DNA from 2 places in the Kocuria sp. CPCC 205231 genome. Region 2 is predicted to be linked to the other one. Evidence: riboswitches for the same ligand, from Rfam matches in the RefSeq annotation. Region 2 holds a riboswitch; the other holds the start of a gene.

What was found. Region 2 has a riboswitch for S-adenosylmethionine ahead of RF640_RS05520 (bifunctional o-acetylhomoserine/o-acetylserine sulfhydrylase). Riboswitches for the same ligand answer to the same signal wherever they lie in the genome.
Region 1: another riboswitch for S-adenosylmethionine. It lies ahead of RF640_RS11080 (hypothetical protein); the one in region 2 lies ahead of RF640_RS05520 (bifunctional o-acetylhomoserine/o-acetylserine sulfhydrylase).

Annotation. Positions count from the first base shown of each region.
Region 1 is NZ_JAVKPP010000009.1:56,597-62,395, reverse strand. It holds gene betT (choline BCCT transporter BetT) at 1-766, opposite strand, end outside; gene RF640_RS11110 (TetR/AcrR family transcriptional regulator) at 943-1,473, shown strand; gene RF640_RS11105 (multidrug efflux SMR transporter) at 1,477-1,824, shown strand; gene RF640_RS11100 (multidrug efflux SMR transporter) at 1,824-2,147, shown strand; gene RF640_RS11095 (cold-shock protein) at 2,370-2,576, shown strand; gene RF640_RS11090 (hypothetical protein) at 2,684-2,872, shown strand; gene RF640_RS11085 (hypothetical protein) at 2,975-3,271, opposite strand; SAM riboswitch class IV at 3,689-3,814, shown strand; gene RF640_RS11080 (hypothetical protein) at 3,828-4,055, shown strand; gene RF640_RS11075 (PIN domain-containing protein) at 4,067-4,450, shown strand; gene RF640_RS11070 (glycosyltransferase family 1 protein) at 4,454-5,629, opposite strand; gene RF640_RS11065 (DUF6350 family protein) at 5,745-5,799, shown strand, end outside.
Region 2 is NZ_JAVKPP010000004.1:195,338-201,136, reverse strand. It holds gene RF640_RS05545 (glycine--tRNA ligase) at 1-142, opposite strand, end outside; gene RF640_RS05540 (RNA-binding S4 domain-containing protein) at 339-581, shown strand; gene RF640_RS05535 (alpha/beta hydrolase) at 565-1,251, opposite strand; gene RF640_RS05530 (SGNH/GDSL hydrolase family protein) at 1,333-2,214, shown strand; gene RF640_RS05525 (homoserine O-acetyltransferase) at 2,249-3,433, opposite strand; gene RF640_RS05520 (bifunctional o-acetylhomoserine/o-acetylserine sulfhydrylase) at 3,430-4,836, opposite strand; SAM riboswitch class IV at 4,913-5,028, opposite strand; gene RF640_RS05515 (VOC family protein) at 5,171-5,799, shown strand, end outside.

The DNA.
Region 1 (5,799 bases), on a different contig from region 2:
CCATCACCACGGCCACGACGATCAGCCCGATCTGCGCCGCGGTCCCCTCCTCGATCCCGAAGAGCAGGTAGAGGCCGTAGTTGAGCTGCACCACGCCGATGCCCAGCGAGGTGGCCACGCCGAAGATCGTGCCGAGCAGCGCCGCGATGTCCACGACGTCCCCCGTGCGCCCCTGCACCCGCTTGCCGATCAGCGGGTAGAGGGCCGAACGGATGCTCAGGGGCATGTTCCACCGGTAGGCGAAGTAGCCGAAGGCCATGCCCATCAGCGCGTACATCGCCCAGCCCGTGACGCCGTAGTGGAACAGCGTCCACACCACGGCCATGCGGGTGGCCTCGGCCGTCCCGCCCTCCCCGGCGGGCGGGCCGTAGTACTGGGTGACGGGCTCGGCCACGGAGAAGAACAGCAGGTCGATGCCGATGCCGGCGGCGAAGAGCATCGCGGTCCAGGTGAACAGGTTGTACTGCGGCTTCGAGTGGTCGGGGCCCATCTTGATGGTCCCCTCGCGGGAGAACGCCACGACCAGGACGAAGACCGTCACCACCGTGGCGGTGAGGACGTAGAACCAGCCCATGTTGGTCGCGATCCAGCCGACCACGGCGCTGATCACCGCGGAGGCCTGGTCGGGGGCGAGGATCGCCCACAGGGAGAACAGGACGATGGTGATGCCCGAGCCGGCGAAGACCGTCCGGTTCACGGCCGGCCGGGAGCGCCCGGCGGGTGGGGTGCCGCTCTCGGGCGGTGACTGGTGCAGGGCGGAAGTCATGGGACGAGTCCTCCTGGAAGTGGTGATCCGGGTCGGGGAGCACCTGCCGGGTCCAGCGCGGACCGGGCAGGGGCGGGACGTCGTCGTGCCCGCGGACCGGTGCGGCGGCCGAAACCCGCGCCCCGGGGATGCTCAACATCGTGTCACCACCCTTCCGGTTGGTAAAGTCCTTTCTCATGAGCACCTCCTCCCGCGAGCGCATCCTCGACGGCGCCCTCGAGCTGATCCGGGGCGGCGGCACGGTCTCCCTGGCGTCGGCCGCGCGGCAGGCGGGTCTGACCAAGCCCGGGGTGATGTACCACTTCCCCACCAAGGAGGCGCTGATGCTCGCCCTGGTGGACCGGGTGATGGACGGCTGGGACGCGCAGATGGCCCGCCGCCTGACCGGCCCCCCGGAGCAGGTGCCCGCGGCGGAACGGCTGCGCGCCTACCTCGACTGGTGCCTGTCCGGGGAGGTCGACGAGACCGACCTCGTGATGCTCACCGACCAGCGGCTGCGCGCCACGCTCAAGGAGCGCTGGGTCGCGCGGGTGGAGCCGTGGGTGCACCTGCCGGCGGACCTGCCCGCCGAGCGCCGGAGCCGGCTGCTGGCCGTGCGGCTGCTCGCCGACGGCGTGTGGTTCGCCGACGCCGCGGGCGTCTTCGCCCCCGACCCGCAGGAGCGGGCCCGGGTCAGGGCGGTCGCCGACGAGCTCCTGGCGGGCTGAGCCGTGCTGCGCCGGCTGCTGCTGCTCGCCGCCGTGCTCGCCGAGGTGGCGGCCACGCTGTCGCTGAAGGCGGCTCTGGGCGAGCCCGCCTGGTACGCGCTCGTCGTCGCCGGCTACCTCGCCGCGTTCACCCTCCTGGCGGCCGTGCTGCGCCGCGGCATGCCGGTGGGGGTCGCCTACGGCGTGTGGGCCGCCCTCGGGGTGATGCTCACCGCCCTGGCGGCGGCCGTGGTCTACGGTGAGCGGCTGAGCCCGGCCGTGCTGGCCGGGATCGTGCTGGTCGTGGCCGGCGTGCTCTGCGTGGAGCTCGGCTCCCGCCGCCCCGCCCCCGAGACCGAGGAGGCGGCCTGATGGCCTGGCTCTTCCTCAGTGTCTCGATCCTCACCGAGGTCGCCGGAACCCTGTCCCTGCGGATGGCCGCCCGGGGCCGCCGCCGCTGGTACGCCGCCGTGGCCGTCGGCTACCTGGTGGCGTTCACCTGCCTGAGCCTCGTCCTGGCCGAGGGCATGGCGCTGGGCGTCGCCTACGGCATCTGGTCGGCCTCCGGCGTGGCGCTGACGGCGCTGGCCGGCCGGGTCCTGTTCCGCGAGCCGTTCACCTGGGTGACGGCGGCCGGGGTGGCCCTCATCGCCGGCGGAGTGCTCCTCATCGAGCTCGGCGCCCCGCCGGTCTGAGCGGTCCCCGGTGCCGGGCCGGGTCCGGCGCCCCGTCCCGGGTGGTGCGGCGCCGGATCTCGTGTAGAGTAGTCCGCAGTTGTTGAGGTTCGTTTTTGTCTTTCAAGCAGTTCGGCCCACTCGGGTGCAGCAGTTTTTCTGAGAAGACGTTTTCCATGCATCACAACTGTTTTGTTTCTCGAACGTCGGGAAACGTTCATCTCATGAAGGATCAGGTCTCCCATGACTACCGGTATCGTCAAGTGGTTCAACGCTGACAAGGGCTTTGGCTTCATCACCCCCGAGGACGGCTCCAAGGACGTCTTCGCCCACTTCTCCGCGATCAACTCGAACGGCTTCCGCTCGCTGAACGAGAACGACCGCGTCGAGTTCGAGACCCAGGACGGCCCCAAGGGCCCCCAGGCTGCGAACATCAACGTCATCTCCTAAGGATCTTCCGCGGGCTCCGGCCCGTTGATCCTCCAGAACCGTCGTCGGGCTGCGCCCGGCGGCGGTTCTGTCGTCGTACCCGCCGAGCAGCACCGGGAGGAAGCGCCGTGACCGTTCCCGATCCGCTCCCCGCCGCGGAGGAGCCGGAGGACCCCTTCGTGGTGAACCGGGTCTCCGACGCCGAGCTGGACGTCTCCGTGCCGTTCGAGGTCGAGGCCTCCGAGTGGGGATTCGACGGCTCCGCCGACGAGGCCGGCGGCGGGTGGGGCTCGGCGGGGGACTACGGCCTCGAGTGAGCACCCCGCGGGTCCCACCGGCGCTCCGGACGTCACCGTCCTCCCGCACGACGGAGGCCGCAGCCCGACGGGCTGCGGCCTCCGTGCGCTCCTGTCCGCCGGCTATGCCGACAGCGGGAGGGACGAGGGGTGGAGCTTGAAGAACGGGTGCCGTCCGGTCGCCGCGAGGGCTCCGGGAACGAGGAGCTGGCGGTACTTGGCGCACCATTGCGCCGTACCCTCCGTGTGCTCCGCCGCGGCGGCCAGGTCGTCGGCCTCGGGGCTCAGGTACTCCTGCACGTCCCCGTCGGTCGACGTGAGACGGACGAGGTGGAGATCGGGGAGGGCGGTGACGGTCACGTCGATCCACTCCTCGCGCTGGTCGGTGGTGATGGCTGTTCTTTCTTCGGACATGGTCATGTTTTCTCCTGACGTTCTTGCAGGCATCCGATGGCGTTGCCCGCCGCTTCGTCATCCGATCCACCCGGGAACATCGGGTTGGCGCGCAGCGGGTCGGAGCCCCTCCACGGTTCCGCCGGGGATCGTCGATCTCCGGCCGAGGGCGTGGACGCCGCATCTCGAGAAGCAGGTTCAGGCTACCCCGCGGCACCGACACCTCGACAAGCGAGTCGTGAGTTGTGTCACTGAAACGTAATGCGCGGGGCCGTCGCCTGCGCCGTCCCCGGTACTACGGGACCCATTCCAGCGCAACGATGTGTCGTCGAGATGTCCGGGCGGTGACACCCCGGGGAAGGCCTGTGCACAGGAGGGGGCACCGGATCCGGCCGGGTCGCCGCACGCGGACACGGTTCGGCCGATGTGGTTCAATGGGGAGAGCTTCAAGAGACCCGGTCGGCAAGCTCCGACTTGACCGGGCACCAACCCCATGTTCACGGGTGGTTCGGATGACGAAGCGGCTCGCATCGCCGCAGCAGCGGTACCCGGTGCGAGCAAGAGCGCACGAAGGATCCCGGTCATGTCCGACCCCCGCAACTCCGCCGCCCGCACGGGCGCGTTCCCCCAGCCCTCCCACGCCGTCCCGGCCACCGGGGTCGGGACCCGCCGCGACCCCGCGCCGAGCGTCCCGGCGATCAGCGTCTCCGCCATGAGCGTCGAGGACTACGCCCGCGTGGTGCAGGTCCGCACCGAGTTCGTGGACTTCCTGCTGGCTCCGGCCCGCGGGGAGCTCGCCGCCGCGGCCTGAGGCCCGCCGCCGTGGACCTCCTCCTGGACCGTTCCGTGCTGCTGGGGGTGCGCACCCCGGAGCGCTGCCCCGAGCTGGCCGAGGTCCTGCGCCGGCACGGACACCGGCGGCTGTTCCTGCCCGCCACGGTGCTCGGGGAGCTGCTCGCCGAGCGGCCCGACGAGACGCTGTGGGCGGAGCAGCTCGAGCTGCGCTTCCCGGGCCGGGTCCTCCCCGCGGACGCCGCCGTGGCCCGGGCGTGGGGAGCGCTGGCCGCGACGGGGGCGGCCGATCCGCTCGCCGGGCTCACCGCGGCCACGGCCCTGGTCCACGGGCTGACCGTGCTGACCGCGGAGCCGGGGCGGTACGCCGGCACCGGGGCGCCCGTGCTGGACGCGTCCCCCGCCCGCCGGTAGCCCTCAGACGGCCCGGCGGTGCCGGCGGCTGCGCCCCTGCCCCTGCGCCGAGAGCGCCACGGCGCGCTCGTAGTGCTCGAGCAGCTGCCCGACCAGCACGTCCCACGTCCGGCCCTGGACCGCCGCGTGCGCCGCGACGCCGAACGCGGCCCGCTTCGCCTCGTCGCCCAGGAGATCCGCCACGTGCCCGCGCAGCGCCCCGAGGTCGCCCGGGGGATAGAGCCAGCCGGTGCGGGACCGGTCCACGAGGTCGAGGGGACCGCCCCGGCCGGTCGCGACCACCGGCACCCCCGAGGCCATGGCCTCCTGGATCGTCTGGCAGAACGTCTCGAACTCGCCGGGGTGGACGAACACGTCGAAGGACGCCATGATGCGCGCCAGGTCGGCACCGCTGCGGCGCCCGGTGAAGTGGGCCTGCGGGAGCCGGCGGCGCAGGGCGTCCTCCTCCGGGCCCGAGCCCACGACCACCAGGCGGGTGCCGGGCAGGTCCGCGACCGCGGAGAGGTCCTCGACCTGCTTCTCCGGGGCGATCCGGCCCACGTAGCCGACGATCCGCCGGCCGCCGCCGACCTCCTCCCGCCACCGCTCGTCCCGGTGCCGGGGGGAGAAGCGGGTGGTGTCCACCCCGCGCCGCCACAGGTGCACGTCCTGGACGCCGTGCTCGGTGAGCTGCCGGACCGCCGCGGTGGACGGCGCGAGCGTGAGCGTGGCGAGGTTGTGCATGGAGCGCACGTGCCCCCACAGGAGCTGCTCGAGGAACGGGGCCCCGTACTTGGCCGCGTAGCCGGGCACGTCGGTCTGGTAGACCGCCACGCACGGCACCCCGAGCTGCTGGGCCGCCAGGATCGCCCGGCGGCCCAGCACGAACGGGGAGGCCACGTGGACCACGTCCGGCCGGAAGCGCTCCAGCTGCCGCCGCACCCGGGCCACGGTCCCGCCGGCCACCCGCACGGCGGGGTAGCCGGTGAGCGGAACGGCGGGCAGCCGGTGCACCGGCACCCCGTCGAGGTCCTCGACGACCTGCTCCGCCGGGCGCCCGAGCGGCGCGGGGTCGTAGGAGGGCGCCACGACCACGACGTCGTGCCCGCCGGCGACCAGCTGCTCGACGACCCGCAGCACCGAGTGGGTGACTCCGTTGAGGTGGGGGAGGAACTGCTCGGCGACCACGGCGACTCTCATGCTCCCGAGCCTGCCGGGGCCGGGCGACCGGACGGCGAGCGGGGCGTGGCCCGCCGGTGAAGGCGCCGTGAAGCCTCGGCCGGGGTGCCGCCCGGGCGTGGGAGGATGGTCGGTGATGAACTCCCAAGGCCTGTCCTCCCCCGCTGCACGCCCGGACCGCCGGGGTGTGC
Region 2 (5,799 bases):
TGATGTTCTCCTTGAGCTCCGCGCCGAGGGGCCCGTAGTCCCAGGCGGAGCGGGAACCGCCGTAGATCTCACCCGCCTGGAACACGAAACCGCGGCGCTTGGCCAGCGAGATGACGTTGTCCAGCGTGGACTTGGGGGCCATGTGGGATTCCTCCAGGGTCTCGCCCGACCGCCGGCTGCGGACGCGCGTGGTGGGTGGTGTGGCCCGGCGGTGCGCCGGGCGGGGACCGGCCGTCGTCGGCCGTCACGAACGAGGACGCCGCGGGCGACGTCCTCGTCCCAGGGTAGCCAATTCCCGCCGTGCCCGCCGACCGGACGGGACCTGGGACAATGGGGGCATGACGACTCCCCAGCAGCCCGGCGGCCCCGACGAACTGCCCATCCGCGACGACATGATCCGGCTGGGCCAGGCGCTCAAGCTGGCGAACCTCGCCGAGGACGGGGCGCACGCCCGGGGCCTGGTGGAGGACGGTCAGGTCTCGGTCAACGGCGAGGTCGAGACGCGGCGCGGCCGGCAGCTGCACCCGGGGGACGTCGTCTCCGCCGGGGGCGCCTCGGTGCGGATCACCGCGGGCGGCTGACCGGGCGGTCCGGGTCCCCCAGCACCACCTGGGTGAGGTACTCGCGCACGTGCCCCACCTCCTGCGGGCTGATCCCGTGGCCGACCCCGGTGTAGTGCACCTTCATGACGTCGGCGTGCTCCAGCGCCCACTCGGCGGTGGAGTCGACGAGCTCCTGCGGGATGACCGGGTCCTGCGGGTCACGGCCCCAGAACATCCGCAGCGGCCGCTCCCGCAGCTGCTCGTCGGCGAACAGGGGGTGCTCGCCGGGGACCACGAAGCCGGAGAGCCCCACCACGGCGGCGATCTCGCCCGGCATGTGCCGGGCGAGGGACGTGGCCATGGCCATGCCCTGCGAGAACCCCAGCAGCGTGGTGCTGGGGTGGTCCGCGGCCAGCTCCCGCAGCCACGCCGCGACGGGCTCCACGGCCTCGGCCACCCGGTCGAGGGAGAAGCTGAGGTCCGCGGCGAGCGGGAACCACTGGTAGCCGAACCCGGCGGGCTGGGGAGCGCGCACGGACGCCACGCTGAACTCGCCTGGCAGGGCCGGGACGAGACCCATGAGGTCCTGCTCGTGCGAGCCGTAGCCGTGCAGGAGCACGAGCAGCGGGGTGCCGGGGCGGGCGTCGGCGTCCCTGCTCCACACGGCGAAGGGGGTGGCGGTCCCGGTCGGGACGGTGGCGTCGGTCATGGCACCAGTGTGCCACCCGGTCCCGGGGCCCGCGGCGCGGGCGCGTGGACGCCCGCCGGGCCCGGTGGTAGACCGGGAGGCATGACCGAGACGACGCCGGGGCCCCCGGACACCGCACCTCCCGTCCACCCGTGGCGCCGCATGGTGGCGATCGGCGACTCGTTCACGGAGGGCATCGGGGACCCGGACCCCGGCTCCCCCGGCGGGCACCGCGGCTGGGCGGACCGGGTCGCCGAGGAGCTGAACCGCCTCGCCCCCGGCCTGTCCTACGCCAATCTCGCGATCCGCGGCCGGCTCTTCCGCCAGATCGTCGACGAGCAGGTGGCACCGGCCCTGGAGCTGACCCCGGACCTCGTGACGGTCTGCGCGGGCGGCAACGACATGCTGCGCCCCGGCGGGGACCCGGACGCGATCGCCGAGGAGATGGACGACGTCGTGGGCCGGCTCGCGGCGGACGGGGCGACGGTCGTGCTGGTCGGCGGCCCGGACATCGGCGCCACGCCCGTGCTGCGCGGGATCCGGGGCCGGATCGCGGTCTACAACGAGAACGTGCGCGTGGTCGCGTCCCGGCACGACGCCGTGCTGGTGGACCTGTGGGGGCTGCGGGAGCTCGCGGACCCGGCGATGTGGGACCCCGACCGGCTGCACTTCTCGCCCCTGGGCCACCACCGGATCGCGGTCGAGGCCCTGGACACCCTGGGCCTCGCGCACGGCCTCGTGCCCGAGGTGGTGCCCGACCGCCCGCCCTCGTCCTGGCGGCAGGCCCGCGGCGAGGACCTCGTCTGGGCCCACCGCTATCTGCGCCCGTGGGTGGCCCGCCGGATCCGGCGCACCAGCTCCGGGGCGCAGGTCCGGCCGAAGCGGCCGCACTTCGGCACCCCCACCGTGCCCGGGGGCGGCGTCGCGCCCGGCGAGGGACCCGGGGCGGGCCCCGGCGACGACCGGGGTGCCGCGGACGGCTGAGCGAGCGGGAACGGCTGAGGACCCCCGTCCCGGCTCAGCGCTCGGGCAGCACGGTCTCCACGAGCAGCTTGCCGAGCTGGGGAGCCTCGATGAGGAAGCCGTCGTGGCCCGAGGGCGAGGTCAGGGTGTGCCGCCGGACGTCCCCGGGCAGCGCGGCGGCCAGGACGTCGGACTCGCGGGGCAGGTAGAGCCGGTCGGAGTCCACCGCCGCCACGAGCCACTCGCACGAGGTCACGGACAGCGCCTCCTCGAGCGTGCCGCGGCCCCGGGCGACGTCGTGGGACATGAGCGTCTCGTTGACGGCGAGGTAGCTGTTGGCGTCGAAGCGGCCCGCCAGCTTGGACGCCTGGTGGTCGAGGTAGCTCTCCACCTGGTAGCGCCCCCGCCCGCCGGCGTGCGTGTCGATGACCTGCTCCTCGGCCTGCGGCGAGCGCCCGAACCGGTGGTGCAGCTCGTCGGCCGAGCGGTAGGTGATGTGGGCGATCCGCCGGGCCAGGCCCAGGCCCGTGACGGGCGGCGGGCCGTCGTAGTAGTCCCCGCCGCGGAAGTGCGGGTCCTGGCGGATCGCGAGGTTCTGCGCCTGGCCCCACGCGAGCTGCTCGGCGCTGGACTGGGCGCACGCGGCGACCACCGCGCACGCCCGGACGCGGTCCGGGTGGGTCACGGCCCACTCCAGGGCGCGGGCCCCGCCCATGGAGCCGCCGATGACCAGGCGCCAGGCGTCGATGCCGAGGACGTCGGCCAGCGCCGCCTCGGCGTGCACGGAGTCCCGGACGGTGATGAGCGGGAAGCGGGAGCCCCAGGGGCGGCCCTCGGGGTCCACGCTCGGCGGCGCGGGGGTCGCCGGGCCCGTGGACCCGTAGCAGCCGCCCACGATGTTGGTGCAGACCACGAACCACCGGTCCGTGTCGATGGCGGCGCCGGGGCCGATCAGGCCCTCCCACCAGCCGCCGCTCTCGGCGGCGCGCCGCTCGGCCTCGGGGGCGCCGGGGCGGGCCCGGCCGGCCGCCACGTGGGTGTCCCCGGTGAGGGCGTGCTCGACGAGCACCGCGTTGGAGGCGTCCGGGGCGAGCGTCCCCCACGTCTCGTAGGCGATCCGGACGTCGGGCAGCCGGAAGCCCGACTCGAGCTCGAGCTCGCCGATCCCGGCGACCCGCGGCACGCCGTCCTCGCGGACGGCGGTCCCGGCGCCGGAGCCCCTCACGACCGTCACGGTCACTCCTGTCCTCCCTGCGCGGCCGCGGCCGCGGCGAAGCCCTGCTCCAGGTCCGCCAGGATGTCGTCGATGTGCTCCAGGCCCACGGACAGGCGCACGAAGCCGGGCTCCACGCCGGCGGCCAGCTGCTCCTCGGGCAGGAGCTGGCTGTGCGTGGTGGACGCGGGGTGGATCACGAGGGAGCGCACGTCGCCGATGTTGGCGACGTTCGAGTGCAGGGTCAGGGCGTCCACGAAGGCGGCCCCGGCCTCCCGGCCGCCGTCGAGGACGAAGCCCAGGATCGACCCGGCGCCCCGGGGCGCGTACTTCTGCGCCCGCTCGTGCCACGGGGAGGACTCCAGCCCGGCCCAGGACACCGAGCGCACGTCCTCGCGGGCCTCGAGCCAGCGGGCCACCGTCCCGGCGTTGGCCACGTGCCGCTCCATCCGCAGGGACAGCGTCTCGATGCCCTGCTCGATGAGGAACGCGTTGAACGGGGAGATCGCCGAGCCGAGGTCGCGCAGCAGCTGCACCCTGGCCTTGAGGATGTAGGACAGGTTGACGCCGAAGGGCCCCTCCGCGCCCAGGGCCTCGGCGTAGACGAGGCCGCCGTAGGACTCGTCCGGCTGGTTGAAGCCGGGGAAGCGGTCCGGGTAGCGGCCGTAGTCGAAGGCCCCGGAGTCCACGATCACGCCGCCGATGGCCGTGCCGTGCCCGCCGAGGAACTTGGTGGCCGAGTGCACCACGACGTCCGCGCCCCAGCGCAGGGGCTGGACGAGGTAGGGGGTCGCCACGGTGTTGTCCACGATGAGCGGGACCTCGTGGTCGTGGGCGATCCCGGAGACCGTCTCGATGTCGAGGACGTCGTTGCGCGGGTTCGGGATCGTCTCGGCGAAGAAGGCCTTCGTGTTCGGCCGGACCGCCTGCCGCCACGCCTCGGGGTCGTCGGGGTCGGAGACGAAGGTGGTCTCGATGCCGAGCTTGGGCAGTGTGAACTTGAAGAGGTTGTAGGTCCCGCCGTACAGGCTGGGGCTGGCCACGAGGTGGTCTCCCGCGCCGGCGACGTTGAGCACGGCGAACGTCGTCGCCGACTGCCCCGCGCTGAGCATGAGGGCGCCCACGCCGCCTTCCAGGGCGGCGATCCGGTTCTCCACGACCTCCGTGGTCGGGTTGCCGATCCGCGTGTAGATCGGGCCGAGCTCGGCGAGCGCGAAGCGGTCGGCGGCGGCCTGGGCGTCGGGGAAGACGAAGGACGTGGTCTGGTGGATCGGCAGGGCGCGCGAGCCGGTGACCGGGTCGGGGCTCTGCCCCGCGTGGATCTGCCGGGTCTCGAAGGCCCAGCCCCCGGGGTTCTCGGGGGTGGGGCGCTCGGCCGCGTCGGTGCGGGCGGCGGAGGCGTCGGTGCTGGAGGCGGGGAGATCGGACATGCCGTGGGACTCCTTGTGGATCTCAGGGGTCCCGTCCCGGCCGAGGCGGTGCGGCCGGGAACGGCCGGGCGCCGGGGACCCGCGCTTGCTCGCTCGCCGGACGCGAGGAGCCTGGTCTTCACCCAGGGCACCCCACCGCGGTGGAGGGTTGCCGGCCAGCTAGCTGGGGCTTGGACGCTGGCGCTCATGACCTGGACAGCATTCTCCGGATCAGGCCCGCACGGCGTCAAGCCGGGGTCGGGCGTGACGCCCCGGCCGGGGTGCCGCCCGCACGGTGCCCGGCGCGTCGCGGACCGATTTGGAGACGAAACTCACAGGGTGCCACGATGTGCCCATGAGAGTCGACCACGTGTCCTACGCCTGCCGCCCGGAGGGCCTGGAGACCACCACCGAGCGCATCGCCGACCAGCTCGGGATCGAACCGGTCAAGGGCGGGGTGCACCCCCGTTTCGGCACCCGCAACATGATCCTGCCGCTCACGAACCACCAGTACGTGGAGGTCGTCGAGGTCCTCCAGCACCCGGCGGCGGAGAAGGCCCCCTTCGGGCAGGCCGTGCGGGCCCGGTCCGCCGCCGGCGGCGGCTGGCTGGGCTGGGTCGTGGAGGTCGAGGACCTCGCCCCCTTCGAGCAGCGCCTGGGGCGCCGCTCCGTGCCCGGCCACCGGGTCTTCCCGGACGGCCGGTGCCTCGAGTGGCACCAGATCGGCGTCAAGGGCCTGATCGCCGATCCGCAGCTGCCGTTCATGATCCACTTCGACTCCGCCCCGGAGATGCACCCGTCCCAGGCGCGGATCACGGACGTCGGGCTCGCGGGGATGACCATCGCCGGTGCCCCGGAACGGGTCGCCGAGTGGCTGGGCGCCCCCGTCGAGACCGCGCTCGAGGACCTCGAGGTCGACTGGCGCTATCCGGACGGCACCCCCGGGGTGCTCTCCGTCTCGTTCAGCACCCCGGACGGCGCCGT